2 regions of the Sphingopyxis sp. CCNWLW2 genome follow, and region 2 is predicted to be linked to the other one. Evidence: riboswitches for the same ligand, from Rfam matches in the RefSeq annotation. Region 2 holds a riboswitch; the other holds the start of a gene.

Region 1 (9,127 bases), on a different contig from region 2:
GAACGGCAAGCTTCAGGCGAACAGCATGTTCCCCGGCACCGCGATCGAATATCGTGTCGAGGGCGGCGCGTGGACGCGCTATGCCGGGCCGGTGGCGGTCAGCGGCGCCGTAGAACTGCGCAGCCGCTCCGCCGATGGCAAGCGCGCCAGCCGGACGGTTCGGGTCGAACCCGCGCGGTAGGACGGGCCGCGGCGGACCGGGTCAGGCGGCCTTCATCCATATGACGAGCGCAAAGCGCGTCGCGCGCGCGGGAAGCGTGCGGTGCGGGGTGAAACGATCGAGGAACAACACCGTGCCCGCCGGGCATTCGGGCTGAACACGCGGCAGGCCGGCAAGCCGCCATTCGGAGATTTCGAAGCCGTCATCGCCGTCGCTCGCCAGCGGTGCGGGCTGGCGCCCCGCTGCGATCTCCAGTCCGCCGTTTTCGGGGCCCGCATCGCTCAGCGGGATCCACGCGGTCACCATGACCTTGCCGCATCCGGTGCCGTCGTCGCGCGCAACGTCGCTGTGCCAGGCGTGGCGATGCTCGGGAAAGCAGGCGATGCTCGCGCGGACGCGTGCGATCTTTCCCGACAGCGCGCGGCCGCCGAGCCGCTCGGCGGCCTCGATCAGCCGCGGGTCGTTCGCGAGTGCCTGAAGCTTCGGCCCGCGATGCGCGTCGGTGCAGACCGCGACGCGCAGCAAATTCGCGACACTGCGCTCGTGTGCGTACACGCGGTCGATCCGTTCGCTCGGCGGGGCGTCGGGGCAACTTTGTTCGAACGGCAGGTACAGCGCACGCGACACGCGGTCGACATGCTCGGCGATATCGGCCGCGGCCGCGCGGACAACCTCCGGATCGAACAGCGGCACCGCGGCATACCCCTGCTCGGCGAACAGCGTTTCGGCGCTCATCGGGCGCGGCCGAACAAAGTGATCGTCGGCCACTCGCCGCCCGTCTCGACCTCTGCGTCGATGCCATAGACCGCACGCAGTCGCTCGGCGGTCAGCACTTCGGCGGGCGTGCCGTCGGCGACGATCCGGCCTTCGTCGATCAGCAGTAGCCGGTCGCAATAGCGCGCCGCGAGCGTCAGGTCGTGCAGCACTGCGATCACCAGCGCGCCGGCCGCCGCCTCGGCGCGCAGCATATCCATCACGTCGATCTGGTGCCCCGGGTCGAGGCTCGCGAGCGGTTCGTCGGCGATCAGCGCCGGCGCTTCGACCGCCAGCGCACGCGCGAACAGCACGCGCGCGCGCTCGCCGCCCGATAATTCGGTCGCGATCCGCTCGCGCAGGTCGAGCACGTCGGCACGCTCCATCGCGCGCTCGATCGCCGCGGTGTCGGCATCGGCGATCCGTGACATCGGCGCGAGATGCGGCAGCCGCCCCAGCCCGACAAGCCGCTCGACCGTCAGCGGCCAGTGTAGCGTCTGCCCCTGCGGCACATAGGCGATGCGCCGCGCGAGGTCGGCGCGCGGCATCGCCGCGGCATCGGCGCCGTCGACGCGCACCGTCCCGTTTGCCGGCACCAAGGCAAGCATCGCGCGTGCCAGCGTCGACTTGCCCGCGCCATTGGGGCCAACGATCCCCGTCAGCGTGCCGGGACCGAATGTGGCACTGACGTCGTGGACGACGGCGCGGCGGCCGAGCGTCACGCCAACATGGTCGAGGGCCAGGCTCACCATAGCCGTCGCTCCCGCATCAGATGAACAAGGAAGACCGGGACGCCGAGGAACGCCGTGACGACGCCGAGCTTGAGTTCGTTTGTCGTCGGGATGATCCGCACGCCAAGGTCGGCGAGCGTCAGCAACGCCGCGCCGCCGATCGCCGAGGGCAGCAGGATCGCCGAGGGGCTGCGGTCGGTGAGCGGACGGATCAGGTGCGGAACGATCAGCCCGACAAAACCGATCGCGCCCGTTACGGCCACCGCACCGCCGACCCCGATCGCGGTGCCTATGAGCAGCCGGAGCCGCGTCTGCCGAAGATCGGTGCCGAGCGCCTGCGCGGCATCCTCGCCGAGCGTCAGCGCGTCGAGCGCGCGGCCGTTCCACAGCAGCATCGCGGTGCCGATCGCGATGCACGGCAGCGCGATCCACACATGGTCGAACGAGCGGTTTTCGAGGCTGCCGAGCAGCCACGTCATAATCTCCATCGCCGCAAAGGGATTGGGTGACAGGTTGAGCGCGAGGCTCGTCCCCGCCACCGCCAGCGTCCCGACCGCGATGCCGGCGAGGATCAAGGTCAGCGGGCTTTCGGCCTTGCCCGAAAGGATGAAGAGCAAGGCGAGCGACAGAAGTGCGCCGCCGGTGGCGAGCACCGGCAACACGATCGGATGAATTTCGGCCAACCCGAAATAGATCGCGGCGACGCCGCCGAGCGCTGCCGCGTTCGACGTGCCGAGTACCGACGGTTCGGCGAGCGGATTGCGCAGATAGCCCTGCAGCGCCGCCCCCGCGAGCCCGAGCATCGCGCCGACGGCGAGCGCGAGGATGGTGCGCGGCAGACGGAGATCGAAGAGGATGATCGACGCAACCTTGTCGTTGTTGCCCATCGCGGCATCGACGAGCCGCGCGACCGACAGGTCGACCGCACCGAACAGCAGCGATGCGACTGCGGCAACGAGCGTGAGTGCCGACAGCGCGGCGATCAACGACCAGCGGGGCATGGCGAAGCGGCTCATGCGCCTTTCCCTTCGAGCTGCGCGATTTGCGCCGCCATGCTGCGCGCTGCCTGCGTGTAAGCGGGGCTGCCGCACACCGTCCACGCTTGCGGCACGCTGATACGCGGGATGTCCTTGAGCGCCGGGTGATGCAGCATTTCGCTTCCCTGGTCGGTGATTTTGTCGGTCGCGCTCTCGACGATCAAAAAGTCGGGCTGGGCCGCGACCATCTCTTCAAGACTCAATTGCGACAGCGGCGGTTTGCCGAGCTTGCCGGCGAGGTTGATCAGCCCGACGCGCGTCATCAGCTCGTCGATCAGCGTACCCGTGCCGGTCATATAGCCGCGCCGCTGGTAATAGGCGGCGACGCGGCCCTTGCCGGGCTTCGGCAGGCCGGCCAGCTCGCCCTCCATCCGCGCGATCAGCGCGGTGCCGCGCTCGGGATGGCCGACCGCGCCGGCGGTTTCGCGGATCGATGTGTAGATTTCACCGAGCGTGTTCGGGGTTGCGAGGTCGAGCAGCGGGTAGTTCTGCTTCGGCAGCGCCGCCAATGCTGCGCTGCGGCTCGCGGGCATGCCGACGATCAGATCGGGTTCGATCGCGAGGATCTGCTCGGCCGAATTGCTGAGCAGCGGGATGCCGTGCGCCTTGGCTGCCTCGCCCGACATTTCGCGGTCGGTCGCATTTTTGGTCAGCCCCGCGATCTGTTCCCGATCGGCGAGCGCAAGCACAAGCTGGTCGGCGCACATGTTGATCGACACGATGCGCTGCGGAAGCGCGGGCGCCTTCGCAGGCGGGGCGGGGGAGGCCGCCCATAACAGGCCCGCGCCGCCCGGCAGCGCGGCAAGCGCCAGAAGGAAGCGGCGCGACATCAGAACTCGATCCCCCGCTGCGCCTTCACATTCTGTTCGCGGAACGGATGTTTCACCTGCGCCATTTCGGTCACCAGGTCGGCGACGTCGGTCAGCTCCTGCGGCGCATTGCGGCCGGTGATGATGACATGCGTCATCTCCGGCTTGGCGGCGAGCGCTTCGAGCACCTCACCCACCGGCAGATAATCGTAACGCAGCACGATATTGAGCTCGTCGGCAATGACCATCGCATAGCTTGGGTCGGCGATCATCCGCTTGACCTCGTCCCACGCTTCACGCGCCACCGCGATGTCGCGCGTGCGGTCCTGCGTGTCCCAGGTGAAGCCTTCGCCCATCGGCTTGAATTCGATCAGGTCGGGGAAGCGGTCGAACACCGCTTTCTCGCCCGTCGCCATCGCGCCCTTCACGAACTGGATGACGCCGACCTTCATCCCGTGTCCGATCGCGCGCACCGCCATGCCGAGTGCGGCCGACGTCTTGCCCTTGCCGGGGCCGGTGTGGACGATGATCAGGCCCTTTTCGACGGTTTTCGTCGCGACCTTCTTCGCCCGCGCGGCCTGGATCTTCTTCATCTTCGCCGTGTGTTCGGCGTCGGTACGCGTTTTCATGGGAAGACCCCCGCACGCCGGCAACGAAGGCGGAGCCTGCCGATGCGCGGGCGCGATCGACCGATGCTGGCGTCGCAAGCGGCGTAATGCCTGCGCCTCCGGCACCGAAGCGGCTCCAGCCGCCTGGTCGTCGCTCGACGGAAACCTCCGTGCCGCGGCCTTTCCCTGGGCCTTGGCATTGAGCGACCCACGCCGGCAGGTCTCCTGGCTCGCGGGTCAGGGCTTGATGCACGCCTTCCCAGGGTGGCCCCAGTGGCTGTTCGGATCGGAACCCGAACGGTGCATCGCGCTCGCCGCTTACAGTTGCAGGGACAGCCTCGGCTTCGGGGGGTCAGGACGAACCCCGTTACCGCGTTCCCATTTTAAGCCCTCTCGGGCACCGACGCGATCATGCGCGGGGCAAGCCCCGCCTGCGCAGCCCATAAAGGAGCCGCGCTTTTTCGCAATGCCTATTGGCGTTCGACGGGCCCCGTCGCGCCGCGGCTGCTTACCCTATTCGTGCTGTCGGCGCTCTATGCGCGTTATGGAAGGCCGCGCGTCTAGGGCAACAACCTGCCTTCGTCGCGCCGCGGCATCGGCGCGACGAAGCGCAGCACCAGCGCTGTCAGGATAAGCCAGCCAGCCGAAATCAGGATCGCGGTCGGCAGCGATGCCAGATCGGCGATCAGCCCGAGCGTATAGGCACCAAGCGCCATCGCGCCGAAGGTGACGGCCTGATAGATCGACAGGCAGCGGCCGAGGATTTCCTCGGGCGAGCGCAGCTGCATCGCGACGTTGAGCGTGGTTAGCGTCGACACCCATGCGCCGCCCGCGACAAAGGCGGCGACGATGACCCACGGCAGGCTGGCGGTCAGCGCGACGGGCAGCATCGCGGCGGCAAAAATGAGCGAGGCGGCGGTCACCACCCGGTCGCTGCCCCAGCGGTGCCGCGCCGAACTCACCAGCAGCGCACCGAAAATCGACCCCGCCCCGAACGCGGCAAGGCATAGCCCATAGATGACCTCGGTCCCGTGCAGCCGGTCGCGGACGAGCGACGGCAGCAGCGCCTGAAACCCCGCCGCGCCAAAGCCGAAGGCAAAGCCACGGATCAACACGCGGCGCACCGGGTCCGAATGCGCACAGAAACGGATGCCCGCGGCGATCGCGGTCATCATCGAGGTGCGGCGCCGCGGCGTGGTTTCTGGACGCCAGCGCAGCAGCACGACGATCAGCACGATATAGCTGATCGCATTGAGGCCAAAGGCCGCGGCGGTGCCGACGATCGAGATCAGCAGCCCGCCAAGCGCCGGACCGACGCTGCGCGCGAGATTATAGGCGATGGTGTTGAGCGCGATCGCCTGCGGCAGGTCCCTTGGTCCGACCTGCAACCGCACCGACGCTTGCCACGCGGGTCCGTTGAGCGCGGTCCCGCACCCGACCGCGAGGGTGAAGAAGAGCAGCGACAGCGGCGTGATCGCGTCGAGATACGTCGTCAATGTCAACGCCGCCGAGACGATGAGCATTCCCGTCTGCGCCGCGAGCATCACCCGCCGCCGGTCGAAATTATCCGCGATCGCGCCCGCAAAGACGGCGAGCAGCAGGATCGGGATCGTGGCGCTTGCCTGCACCAGCGCGATCAGCAGGTGCGAATTGGTGAGTTCGGTCATCAGCCACGCGGCAGCGACCGACTGGATCATCGACCCCATGTTCGACGCGAGGTTCGCGATCCAGATCGCGCGAAACGCCGGGTAGCGGAATGGCGCGAAAGACGACGGCGGGGATGGCGTGTCGGGACTCACTTGTCTGCGCCTAACCCCGCTTGGTTCCCACGACAAGTCGCCGGCTTAGATCGAGGGTCCGCTATCGTCCTGATACTGGCGGCGAAGTTCGACCAGCTTCCGCTTCATCGTCGCGATCGGCGCCTTCATCGCCGGGTCGTCGATGCGGTTGTGCATTTCGCCAGGGTCTGTCTTGAGGTCGTAGAATTCCCAGGCGTCGATGTCGGCGCCATAAAAGCGCACGAGTTTGTAGCGCTCGCCGCGCACGCCATAATGCGCGCGCACCGCGTGGAAGCCCGGATATTCATAATAATGATAATAGACGTCCTTGCGCCAGTCGGCGGGCGGGCGGGCGCCGAACAGCGCGCGCATCGACCGGCCCTGTATGGTGCCCGGACCCTTCACCCCGGCAAAATCGAGGAAGGTCGGCGCATAGTCGATATTCTGGATCGGGGCGGTCACGCGGGTGCCGGGGCGGATATGTCCGGGATACTGGATCAGGAACGGCGTCCGCATCGATTCTTCATAGATGAAGCGCTTGTCGAACCAGCCATGTTCGCCGAGGTAAAAGCCCTGATCCGACGTATAGACGACGATCGTGTTCCGATCGAGGCCGCTGTCCTTCAGATAGTCGAGCACCGCGCCCACGCCCTCGTCGACCGCGGCGACGGTGCCGAGATATTGCTGCATGTACCGCTGATATTTCCAGCGCGCCATGTCCTGGCCCGCGAGCTTTGCGGCGTTCATCCGGTCGTTGTCGGGCTGCATCAGCGCGTCCCATTCGGCCTGCTGTCTGTGCGTCATGCGGTCGAACGCGCCGGGCCAGCGGTTGTAGCGAAGTTGTGCCGATCCCGCGGCGACCGTCATCTTGAGGTCGTGTCCCTCATACATGTCGCGATAGATATTCATTTCCTGCGCCGCCGCCGCGCGCCGCCCGGCATAATCGTCGAAATAATTGGCCGGGACGGGGAAGGTCACTCCCTGATATTTCTGCACATGGCGCAGCGCGGGCATGAAATTGCGGTGCGGCGCCTTGTGATGGATCAGGATCGCGAAGGGTTTCGACTTGTCGCGGCCGTTCTTCAGCCAGTCGAGGCTGTACTGTGTGATGAGGTCGGTCGCATAGCCTTCGACGACGCTGCGGCCCTTCGGTGTGATGATGTCGGGGTTATAATATTCACCCTGATCGTCGAGCACCTTCCAATCGTCGAAGCCGATCCCCGCGGGCGAATGGTTGATGTGCCATTTGCCGAACATCGCGGTGGTGTAACCCGCTTGCGACAGCGCGCGGGGCCACACCCAGACATTGTTGTCGAATTTGTTGCCGTTCTGCCTGAAGCCGTGCGCGTTGCTCTGGCGCCCGGTGAGCAAGGTCGCGCGGCTGGGGCCGCAGAGCGAATTGCCGACGAAGCTGTTCGTGAAGATCGCGCCGTTTCGCGCGATCCGGTCGATGTTCGGCGTCGGCGCGAGCTTCGACACCGGCGATCCATAGGCCGAGATCGCCTGATAGGCATGATCGTCCGACATGATGTAGACGATGTTCGGGCGCTCGGGCCCTTGCGCGCGCGCCGGTGCGGTGAAGGCTAGCGGCGCGGCGGCAAGGGCGATCAGGTTCCGGAAACGCATCGGCGTCATCCTATTCGGTCAGTTCGAAACTCGCCTCCGACCCTTCGGCCGACGACGGACCGACCCATAGCTTGAACTGGCCGGGTTCGCTGCCCCAGCTCATATCCTGCCGCGTGAAGGCGAGGTCGGCGTCGATCAGGGTGAAGCGGATCGTGCGTTTCTCGCCCTTTTTGAGCATCACCTTCTCGAAACCCTTGAGCTCCTTCACCGGGCGCGTCACCGACCCGACGAGGTCGCGGACGTAAAGCTGCACGACCTCCTCGCCATCGCGCGCGCCGCTGTTGGTCACCGTGACGCTCGCGGTCAGTTTCTCACCCGGACGGATTTTCGCCTTGTCGAGCGTCACCGGCGAGTAAGCGAAGCTGGTGTAGCTGAGCCCGTAACCGAACGGATAAAGCGGGGTGTTTGGCGTATCGAGATAGCGCGAGACATATTTGGCGTTCGGATCCTCGGGCTTGATCGGCCGCCCGGTGTTTTTCATGTCGTAATGGATCGGCACCTGCCCGACGTTGCGCGGGAAGGTTACGGGCAATTTGGCCGACGGGTTATAGTCGCCATAAAGCACATCGGCGATGGCATGGCCGCCCATCGTGCCCGGATACCAGGCCTCGAGGATCGCATCGACATTGGCGTCGGCCCATTCGATGCTGTTCGGACGCCCGCTCATCAGCACGAGGATGATCGGCTTTCCGGTCTTCTTCAGCTCTTCGAGGAGCGCTTGCTGGTTGCCCGGCAGGTCGAGCGACGTGCGGCTCGCCGCTTCGCCGGTCATGTTCCAATGCTCGCCCATCGCGGCGATAATGACGTCCGATTTCTGCGCGAGCGCGATCGCCTCGGCAAACCCGTCGCGCTTGCCCGCGTCGGCGAACTGATAGCCGGCGCCCTTTGCGAAGGCGACCGTCGTGCCCTTGGGTGCGCGCGCCTGCATCCCTTCGAGCAATGTCACCGGGCGCGTCTTGCGGTCGCCCGCGGCGGACCAGCTGCCGATCATATCCTCCTTGCTGTTGCCGAGCGGGCCGATCACCGCGATCGACTTCGCCGCCGCGGCGAGGGGCAGGGCATTGTCCTTGTTCTTCAGCAGCACGACCGACTTGCGCGCAACGTCGCGCGCGGCCTCGAGGAAGTCGGGGCGATAGATGGTCGCCTTTTCGCGCGCCTCGTCCGAATAGCGATAGGGATCCTCGAACAGGCCGAGACGATATTTCATTTCGAGGATCGTTTTCACCGCCTCGTCGACGCGTTTCACGTCGACCTTGCCCTCGGCGACCGACTTGGCGAGGTGATCCATGAACACCGCGCCCTGCAAATCCATGTCGACCCCGGCGTTGATCGCCTGTTCCCCCGCCTGCTTCAGGTCACGCGAATAGCCGTGCGGGACCATTTCGTTGATCGACGTGTAATCGGTTACGATGAAGCCCTTGAAGCCCCATTTCTTGCGCAGCACGTCGGTGAGTAGATAGTGGCTGCCCGACGCCGGGACGCCGTCATATTCGTTGAACGAGGTCATAAAGGTCGCGGCGCCCGCGTCGGCGGCCGCCTTGAACGGCGGCAGGTAGATGTCGCGCAGCGTGCGTTCGGAAATGTCGACGGTGTGATAGTCGCGGCCCGCCTGCGCCGCGCCATAA
Region 2 (9,127 bases):
CAAGCGTATAATCGTCGAGCCGCGTCGCATTGCTCGCATTGTCATAGCTCTTGCCCGACCAGCGCACCGCCGCACCGAGTTCGAGCCCGAAGCCGAAGGCATAGCTCGCCGAGGCGTTGGCGGTGTTGCGCGGGCGGCGCGGCAACCATTTGCCGAAATTGGCGGTGCCTTCCGAGGCGTCCTCGGCGACGATCCAGCTGTAGTTTCCGTCGAGCGTCAGCCCGCCGAGCGTCAGCGCCGCAGACGCCTCGACGCCATGCGCTTCGCTGCGCGCGACATTGAGATAATAGCCGAAGCGCGGGATCGCCGGGCTGCTGCCAGGGATCGTGCAGCGCGGATCGGTCGAGGTCGGAAAGCTGCAGCTGTTGAAGATGATCTGGTTCGTCGTCGTGCGGTCGAACCAGCTTGCGCCGACGACGAGCTTGCGGTCGAACAGATGCTGCTCGATGCCGGCTTCCCAGCCATGCGCTTCCTCGGGGTCGAGCCCGACATTCCCATATTCGCTGAACAGCTGATAGAGCGACGGCGCCTTGAAGCCTTCGCCATAGCTGGCGCGCAGCACGGTGCCGGTGGCGAGGCGCCAGACGCCGCCTGCCGCGAACAAGGTCTGCCCGCCGTAGCGGTCGTGATCGTCATAGCGGACGCCGCCGTTCAGGGTCAGGCCGTCGACCGGCTCGATGCTCAATTGGCCGTAGGCGCTCGTCAGTTCGGCCTTGCCGCGTACGAACGCCGGAAGCGGGGTTGCCAGCGATGCCGACGGCGAACGGCTGCGGAAGTTCGAGCGTTCATTCTCGACCCCGAAGATCGCGGTAATGCGATCGGTGAAATCGAAGCTGCCCTGATATTCCCAGCGCTTGTTCTGTCCATCGGCCTCGAAGCTCTGCGGACGCGCGCGGTCGGGATTGAAATTATCGCGGTTGGTGTCGGTATAGGCAAAAGCGACGCGGTTGCGGAAGCGCTCGCCGGCGAGGTGGAAATTGAGCCCGGCATAACCGACGAACTCCTTGTTCTGCCCATAGTCGTTGCTGTCGGTGTTGAAGCCGTCGAATTCCACCCGGCCGCTCGAATAAGTGCCGCGGACCTCGGCGCTGACATTGTCGGCGAGCGCCAGTTCGGCGCGGCCCGAAAGATTAGTGTTGCGATAGCCGTCGCGCTCGACCCCGCCGAACGCCTTGGCGTGCGACGAAATGCCGTCGGTGGTGAAGCGCTGGCCGCCGAGGCGCCAGGCGAGCGGGCCGGAGCGCCCGCCGATCGCGGCGCGCGCGCTGACGGTCTCGCGCGAACCCGACTCAAGGTCGAAGCTGCCTTCGAGCGATTGTTCGGGCGAGGCGGTGACGACATTGACGACGCCGCCGATCGCCTGGCTGCCCCACAGGATTGATTGCGGGCCGCGCAGCACCTCGATCCGGTCGATATCGCCGACGAGCAGGTTGGCGAAGTTGAAGCCGCCGCCGGTCGACGACGGATCGTTGAGCTTCACCCCGTCGATCACGACGACCGTGTGCTCCGATTCGGCGCCGCGAATGCGCAGCGAGGTCGAGGTGCCGTAGCCGCCGTTGCGCGCAATGCTGATGCCGGGCGTGCGGAGCAGCAGCTCGGTGACGCCGATATCCTGCGCGCGGTCGATCGCTTCCTTGTCGAGCACGGCGATCGACGAGGGCACTTCGTCGAGCGTCAGCGGCGCGCGCGTCGCGGTAACGATGATGCTGTCGCCGTCGGCGGCGACGGCATGAGCGGTCGACGCCTCGTCAGCGAACGCAGCGGAGGATGCCGCAACGGCGGCGAGGCAGATCGAACTTCTGAAAATCACTTTAAACATGGGATAACCCCTCGACAACACCGCTCACGCACACGGTCGATGCAGTTGTCCCGGGGACACACGACATCGCCCGCGCCCATGCGCAGCCAAGCTTGTCGTCATGCGGGTTCACCCCCGTCCGCCCGGCACACCCTGTCCGCGCGAAAGACGACGGCGACGGGCAGGTCTCCTGGCTTGCGGGTCAGCGCCGGTCGGCCGCCTTCTCGGGACCGGAATCCCAATGGCAAGTGGCCGATGGCTCGCCGCGTACAGTTGCAGGGGCAGCCGGGGTTTTCCCGTTCCCTCTTAGTCCCCGTCGCCGGGGAACCTGTCGCTTGCCGCGGCCGTTAGCCCCTTTTTCGGGCCGCGGTCAATTGCTGCGATGCAGCAGGGGGCGATCAGAACAGCCCGGGCAGTTCGCGTTGCGCCGCGCTCGGCCGCTCGGGGGTCAGCATTTCGGGCTCGGCGAGCATACGGGCGCTGCGGCTTCGCGCCGCCGGACCCGCGCTGGCGTCGGCGATGCGCGTGGTACAGGCGTTGCCCGACAGGAAGCCGATCGCGGCGCGGATCGACGCCTCGCGCGGATCGCCGAGCGGGACGGTCAGGTCGTCGCTCGCGGCGCAGCTGTTCGTGATTTTCGGGGCGAGCCCGTCATAATAATCGCCCGCGCCGGTCGAATTGGCCGTCGCGAATGCGACGACGCGCATGCGGTCGTCGCATTCGGCCTTGTCGAGCGCGATCTGGCCGACCGGCTTGCCATAGGTGTTGCCGCCGACCAGCGTCATATTGGTGCCGAGATAGGGCAGCATCGAATTGATCACGAGCTCGCTCGCCGATGCGGTCGACTCAGTGCCGATAAAGGCGATGCGCGTCGGTGCGATCGATTCGGGCTGGGCGGTGAAGAAATGCCGCTCATTTTCGGCCGATTTCGATGACCGGAAATTGGTCTGCGAGAAAACCTCACTCGAATTGCGGCTTCGCCCGAGCAGGTCGCCCATCAGCTCGGCGGTCGAAACGAGCCCGCCGCCATTGTAGCGGAAGTCGATGATGACGTCGGTCACGCCCTGGTTGCGGAAATTGAGGAAAGCCGCGCGCAGTTGCGGGTTCGCCGACGAGATGAAGGTTCGAAGGTTGAGATAGCCGTAGTTGCGGCCGCCTTCGCTGATGATCTTCGCGCCATAGCGGTCCGAAACCGGATCGAGCGAATAATCCGCCTTCACGACGGTGACGTCGCGCGTTCCGGCCGCGTCGGTGATGCGTAGCACGCGGCTGACCCCGGGGTCGCTCGGGCCGAGCGCATTGGTGAGGCCCGCGGTCCCTTCGGCGGCGACGATGCTCGCCACGCTACGCAAATTTCCGCTGTTCGTGCCGATCGCGACGATCGCGGTGCCGCGGTCGATCCCCGCGGCGAACGCCGGCGCGCTTTCATAGGCTTCGGCGATGAGGATGCGCTGACCCGCCGCGTCATAGCTCATGCGGACGCCGAAGCCCGCGCTCGACCCACTGGCGTAAAAGGCGTTCTCCTCGGCGATCGAGGTGATGTAGGTGAAGAAACGATCCTTGTTCAGCGCGCGCGCCGGGGCGACGAGCGCGTCGATATAGGATTGGACATTGCTATGGCTCGCCGCGCTGACGTTCGCGACGTCGCTGGGGAACAGATACCATTCGTCGATCACCGCCTTGGCAAAGGCCTGGCGCGAGGCCAGCGCGCAAGTGGGCGTCGGAGTGGGGCTCGGTGTCGGGGTGACCGTGACGGGGCCGCCACTGCTCAAACTGCCTTCGCCGCCGCACGATGCCAACATCAGCGCGGCGAGCGTCACAGCCGCAACTGATTGTTTCGACTTACCCATCAAAATACCCCCCGGTTCGACCCATTGCACCGATTATTCTGCGTCCGCCTCCGCATCAGAGCTCCGGCCCTTGAAGCCCTGGGCGATGACATAAAGTTCGGGCGACCCCTTGCGGCTCGCTGGCGGTTTGGCGTGCTTTACCGTTGAAAAGTGACGTTTTAGTAAAGTCAGCAGCGTGTGGTCGGCCCCGCCCGCGAACACCTTGGCCACAAACGCGCCGCCGGGGAGCAGATTCTGCACCGCGAAATCGGCGGCGGTTTCGGCAAGGCCGATCGTGCGCAGATGGTCGGTCTGTTGATGGCCGACGGTGTTCGCCGCCATGTCCGAAATGACGAGGTCGGGGGCGCTGCCCAGCGCCTCGATCAGCGCGTCAGGCGCCGCATCGTCCATGAAATCCATTTCGAGGATTGCGACGCCCTCGATCGGTTCGCACGCGAGCAGGTCGATCCCGGCGACGCGCGCGCGCGGGTTCGCCTTGCGCACGACCTGCGACCAGCCGCCGGGCGTGATGCCAAGGTCGACGACCGCGCGCGATTTCTTGAGGAAGCCGAATTTCTCGTCGAGTTCGATCAGCTTGTACGCGGCGCGCGAGCGATAGCCCTCGGCCTGCGCGCGGCGGACATAGGGATCGTTGAGCTGGCGCTGCAGCCAGCGCGTCGATGAGACGCTGCGCTTGCGCGCGGTTTTGACGCGGACGTGCAGACCGCCGCGGCCTGAACCGCCGCCTTTTCCGCTTCCGCCGCTCATTTGCGATACTCGCGGCGGGTGACGGGGATGTCGCGGCCCTGCATCGCCAGCGTGCGCAATATGCCCTCGCGGATGCCGCGGTCGGCGACGCCGACGCGCACCGCGGGCCACAGGTCGATGATGCTTTCAAGGATCGCGCAGCCGGCGACGACCAGGTCGGCGCGCTCGCGGCCGATGCACGCGATTTCGGCGCGGTCGGCGATGCTGGCGTCGGCGAGGCGGCGGCTGATGTCGCGCATCGCCTCCGACGGGACGACCAGCCCGTCGACCGCGCGCCGGTCATAACGCGGCAGGTCGAGGAAGACGCTGGCGAGCGTCGTCACCGTGCCGCTGGTGCCGAGCAGGCGCAGCTTCTGACCGGCAAAGCGCTCGGCGCGCCCGGCAAAGGCGGCAAAGGCTTCGCGCGTCACTTCGCGCATATGCGCATAGGCGGCCTGGCGGCCGGCGAGGCTGTCGTCGGGAAGCGGCGCATGTTCGGTCAGCGAGACGACGCCCCACGGCACGCTGATCCAGTCGTGGATCTTGACGTCATGGTCCGACACGTCGACGTGCATCAGCTCGGTCGAGCCGCCGCCGATGTCGAAGATCAGCGCCGGGCCTTCGCCGGGCTCCATCAGATTGTGGCAGCCGAGCACCGCGAGCCGCGCCTCTTCGGCGGCGGAGATGATGTCGAGGACGATGCCCGTTTCGCGGCGGACCCGCTCGGCGAGTTCCTCGCCATTGCTCGCGCGGCGGCACGCTTCGGTCGCGACCGCGCGCGACAGCGAGACGTGACGGCGGCGCAGCTTGTCGGCACAGATCGAGAGCGCGGCGACGGTGCGGTCCATCGCGGCGTCGCTGATGCGCCCGCTGCCATGCAAGCCTTCGCCGAGGCGGACGATGCGGGAAAAAGCGTCGATGACGACGAGCTCGCCATTTTGCGGGCGGGCGATCAAAAGCCGGCAATTGTTGGTGCCAAGGTCGATCGCGGCATAGCTGCGCGGCCGCGCGATCGGCATCGGACGCGCTTCGCCGCCCGCCTTGTTTCGTCCTTTTGCCGCCGGGCCCGTTCTGGAACTTGGCCGCGGCGGTCGCCCTGATGGCGCTGCCATTTGCCGCATGGCTATTGTAACCTGTTCTGCTCACGCGCCCGCAAGACCGCAGGCGTGCACTTGGCAGCAAACCTAGGCTTTCGCAGGCGTTATGGCAAGCGCCTCCTCCCCGGCCTGCCGGGCGCAAAGAAAACCCCGCCCGGCACGGGGCCGGACGGGGTGAAAGGGGAGAGGGAATTATTGGGGGTCGGGACAGCCCTTAACGGCAGCCGTCATTCCCCTTGTCGATCGCGCGGCCGGCGAGGGCGCCGACGGCGCCGCCGATGATCGTGCCGACCGTGCGGTCGCCGCGACCGGCGATTTCATGGCCGGCAAGGCCGCCCGCAATCGCACCGATCACGGTGCCGCCGGTGCCCTTGTCGCACTGGCGATAGTTGCGGCGGTCACCACGGTAATAGCGGCGATCGTTGCGGTAATCGCGGCGGTCGCGGCGATAGTCACGGCGGTCGTAACGATCGTAGCGACGATCGTCGCGGTCGTAGCCGCTGTAATAGCTCGAATAGCCGTCGCGGTCATAATAGCCGTTCTGCGCCGCGGCGGGAGCCGCCATGCCCAGCGTCGCGGTGGACATCAGGGCGGCGATCGAGAGGGTCACCATCTTTTTCATTGTCGTTCTCCTTCGTCGTCATTGGCCCGACTGGGCTTTGTCGATGAAACAGGTTCTGCCCGATTCGCATTGAGCCAAGCCTGAACATCATTGTTGGCTATTGTTCAGCTTTCTGCGGCGAACCGCTTCCCTTTCGCGCATCGCCGCCCTAACCCGCGGCGATGCGCCGTTTGCTCTTCGCTGCCCTGATATTTCTGGCCGTCGGCCCGGTGCCCGGCACCGTGATGCGCTTTCCGAAGGGCGACATGACCGAACGCGCCGCCGCGCGTCCGCTGGTCTTCGCGCCCGAGACTTCGGGTGCGATGCGGTTCGTCCGCGGCTGGCATCTCGTCAGCCCGCACAGCCGGTTCGGTGGCTTTTCGGCGCTCGCGCGGATGGGGCCGGACCGGTTTCAGCTGATCGGCGATAATGGTTATGGAGTGCGCCTGACGCTCGACGCGCGCGGTTCGGTTTCGGATGTTCGGATTCGCGCGCTGCCGACGCCCGACGGCCGACCGCAACGCAAATCCATGGTCGATGCCGAGGCGATGTTTGTCGCCCCCCAAAGCGGCAAGAGCTGGATCGCGCTCGAGGGGATCGACGAAATCTGGCGACTCGATGCCGGTCTTTCGGCCATCGAGTCGCGACGCAAGCTACCCGAACCGGCGCGCTGGCCCAGGAATCGCGGGCCTGAGGCGATGGTGCGGCTGGCGGACGGCCCGACGGTCGTGTTTCTGGAAGACGCCAACGACGATCCGCGCGGGCGCGAGGCGTTGATCTACACCGGCGATCCGGCGGCGCCCGGTCCCGCGCCGATTCGCTTCTTTTATGATTCGGCGGGGCGTGGGCTGGTCAGCGATGCCGCGGCGCTGCCCGACGGACGCATCCTGCTCGTCCACCGGCGGCTGGGTTTCGACCCCGTTTTCACGACGATCGTCGCTGTTGTCGACCCTGCGGACATCAAAAGGGACGCTGTCGTGCGATCACGGACGGTCGGCCGCGTTCCCGCGGCGCTCGCCGAAAATTATGAAGGCGCCGCGATCTCGGTCGAGCAGGGACGGACCTGGTTGTGGCTCGTCGCGGACGATAATTTCAACGTCTGGCAACGCAGCCTGCTGCTGCAATTCGAACTGGTGGGCCTGCCGCCGAAAAAGAGGCCGGACAGCAAAAAGGCCGCGCGGTAACCCGGCGGCCTGATTGCTTTTAGCGATTTGAAAGCGCTTAAGCGGCCTTTTCGGCCAGCTTCTTCGCGACTTCCTTCTTCACCTTGCGTGCCGAAGTCGACAGCTGGTCGTCGCCGGCCTTCAGCAGCCAGTTGTCGAGGCCGCCATTATGCTCGACCGTGCGCAGGCCGTGGGTCGACACGCGCAGCTTCACACCCTTGCCGAGCGCGTCCGACAGCAACGTCACATTCTGCAGGTTGGGCAGGAAGGTGCGCTTGGTCTTGTTGTTGGCGTGGCTCACATTGTGGCCAACCTGGCGGCCCTTGCCGGTCAGTTCGCAGATGCGCGACATGGTTTCGTCCTCGTCAAAAAAATTTCGGATCGGCGTCCGGGCACTTCCCGTAAAACGGGCAGTACAGGACCGGAGTGAGCCGGGAAAGGCGCGCGCTTATCGGCTTGCCGGAGATTCGTCAAGCGAATAGGGCGCTTTTATGGCCCAGTTTCCGCTCCCCGAACCGATGCGCCGCGCGCTCGATCTGGCCCGCATCGCCGCGGAATGGGGCGAAGTGCCCGTCGGCGCGGTGATCGTCAAGGACGGCGCGATTATCGCCGAAGGCCATAACCGCCCGCGCGAATCGCATGACCCGACCGCGCATGCTGAAATCGTCGCGATTCGCGCCGCGGCGGCCAAGCTCGGCAACGAGCGTCTCGATGGCTGCGATCTTTATGTGACGCTCGAACCCTGCGCGATGTGCGCCGGCGCGATCGCCCACGCGCGAATCGCGCGCCTCTATTATGGCGCCGACGATCCGAAGGGCGGCGCCGTCGTCCATGGTCCGCGCACCTTCGCGCAGCCGACGATCCACCATAGGCCCGAGCTTTACGACGGCATCGGCGACGCGGAGGCGGCCGCGCTCCTCCGCGATTTCTTCGCGTCGCGCCGCTAGCTAGCCCAGAATTTCCTCGACCCACTCGGGCACCAGCCGCGTCGCCGGACCCTGCCGCGCCTCGTCGAACCAGTAGCTGCCCTGGCTCGGCTCCATATTGAGCTCAAGCGTCCGCGCGCCCGATGCGCGCGCCTCGCGCACGAAGCCCGCGGCGGGATAGACCGCGCCCGACGTGCCGATCGACACGAACAGGTCGGCGCGGTTCAGCGCATGATAGATATCGTCCATCCGGTACGGCATTTCGCCGAACCAGACGATGTCGGGACGCAGCGTGCCGACGATGCCGCACGCGCTGCACGCCGGCCGGTCGAGCAACGGCCCCGTCCACGGCACCCGCGTATCGCATGCGGTGCACCAGGCATTGAGATGCTCGCCATGCATATGGATCAGCCGCTTCGCGCCCGCGCGCTCGTGGAGGTCGTCGACATTTTGTGTTACGATGAGCAGTTCGCCCGGCCATGCGGCGTCGAGCCGCGCGAGCGCTTCATGCGCGGCGTTCGGCGCCTTGGTCTGGATCGCCTCGCGCCGCATGTCGTAAAAGCGCAGGACAAGGTCGGGATCGCGCGCAAAGGCTTCGGGGGTCGCGACATCCTCGACGCGATGCTGTTCCCAAAGGCCGCCGCTGTCGCGAAAGGTGTCGATGCCGCTTTCGGCCGAAACGCCGGCGCCGGTCAAGATAACGATATTCTGGATGTCACGCATGACTCCTCTCTATCCGTTCGCATCGAGCGAAGTCGAGATGCCCATCGGCATTGCATCATTTCGACGGGTGCCTCGACTTCGCTCGACACGAGCGGCTAAAGGGGGCGGCAATTTAGGGGACAGGTTATGACCAGCATCGGCATTATCGGCAGCGAAGGGCGGATGGGCGTCGCGCTCGCCGCCGCGATCTCCGAAGCGGGACAGCGCAGTTGCGGTATCGACCGGGGCGGCAATGTCTTGCGG

Evidence for each region. A riboswitch is a leader RNA that binds a small molecule or an ion and turns the genes downstream of it on or off. The one in region 2 is predicted to bind cobalamin.
Region 1: linked by a shared signal. The riboswitch ahead of cobO (cob(I)yrinic acid a,c-diamide adenosyltransferase) and the one ahead of V8J55_RS04535 (TonB-dependent receptor plug domain-containing protein) in region 2 are both predicted to bind cobalamin.

Annotation. Positions count from the first base shown of each region.
Region 1 is NZ_JBAWKJ010000003.1:440,475-449,601, forward strand. Features, by position in the region: gene V8J55_RS19465 (family 20 glycosylhydrolase) at 1-181, shown strand, start outside; gene V8J55_RS19470 (phytanoyl-CoA dioxygenase family protein) at 203-895, opposite strand; gene V8J55_RS19475 (ABC transporter ATP-binding protein) at 892-1,665, opposite strand; gene V8J55_RS19480 (FecCD family ABC transporter permease) at 1,659-2,660, opposite strand; gene V8J55_RS19485 (ABC transporter substrate-binding protein) at 2,657-3,511, opposite strand; gene cobO (cob(I)yrinic acid a,c-diamide adenosyltransferase) at 3,511-4,119, opposite strand; cobalamin riboswitch at 4,297-4,517, opposite strand; gene V8J55_RS19495 (MFS transporter) at 4,659-5,897, opposite strand; gene V8J55_RS19500 (sulfatase family protein) at 5,943-7,502, opposite strand; gene bglX (beta-glucosidase BglX) at 7,513-9,127, opposite strand, start outside.
Region 2 is NZ_JBAWKJ010000001.1:959,667-968,793, reverse strand. Features, by position in the region: gene V8J55_RS04535 (TonB-dependent receptor plug domain-containing protein) at 1-1,819, opposite strand, end outside; cobalamin riboswitch at 1,962-2,145, opposite strand; gene V8J55_RS04530 (S41 family peptidase) at 2,197-3,648, opposite strand; gene V8J55_RS04525 (RlmE family RNA methyltransferase) at 3,682-4,395, opposite strand; gene V8J55_RS04520 (Ppx/GppA phosphatase family protein) at 4,392-5,495, opposite strand; gene V8J55_RS04515 (glycine zipper 2TM domain-containing protein) at 5,686-6,093, opposite strand; gene V8J55_RS04510 (esterase-like activity of phytase family protein) at 6,255-7,256, shown strand; gene rpmB (50S ribosomal protein L28) at 7,294-7,587, opposite strand; gene tadA (tRNA adenosine(34) deaminase TadA) at 7,727-8,182, shown strand; gene V8J55_RS04495 (NAD-dependent deacylase) at 8,183-8,884, opposite strand; gene dapB (4-hydroxy-tetrahydrodipicolinate reductase) at 9,011-9,127, shown strand, end outside.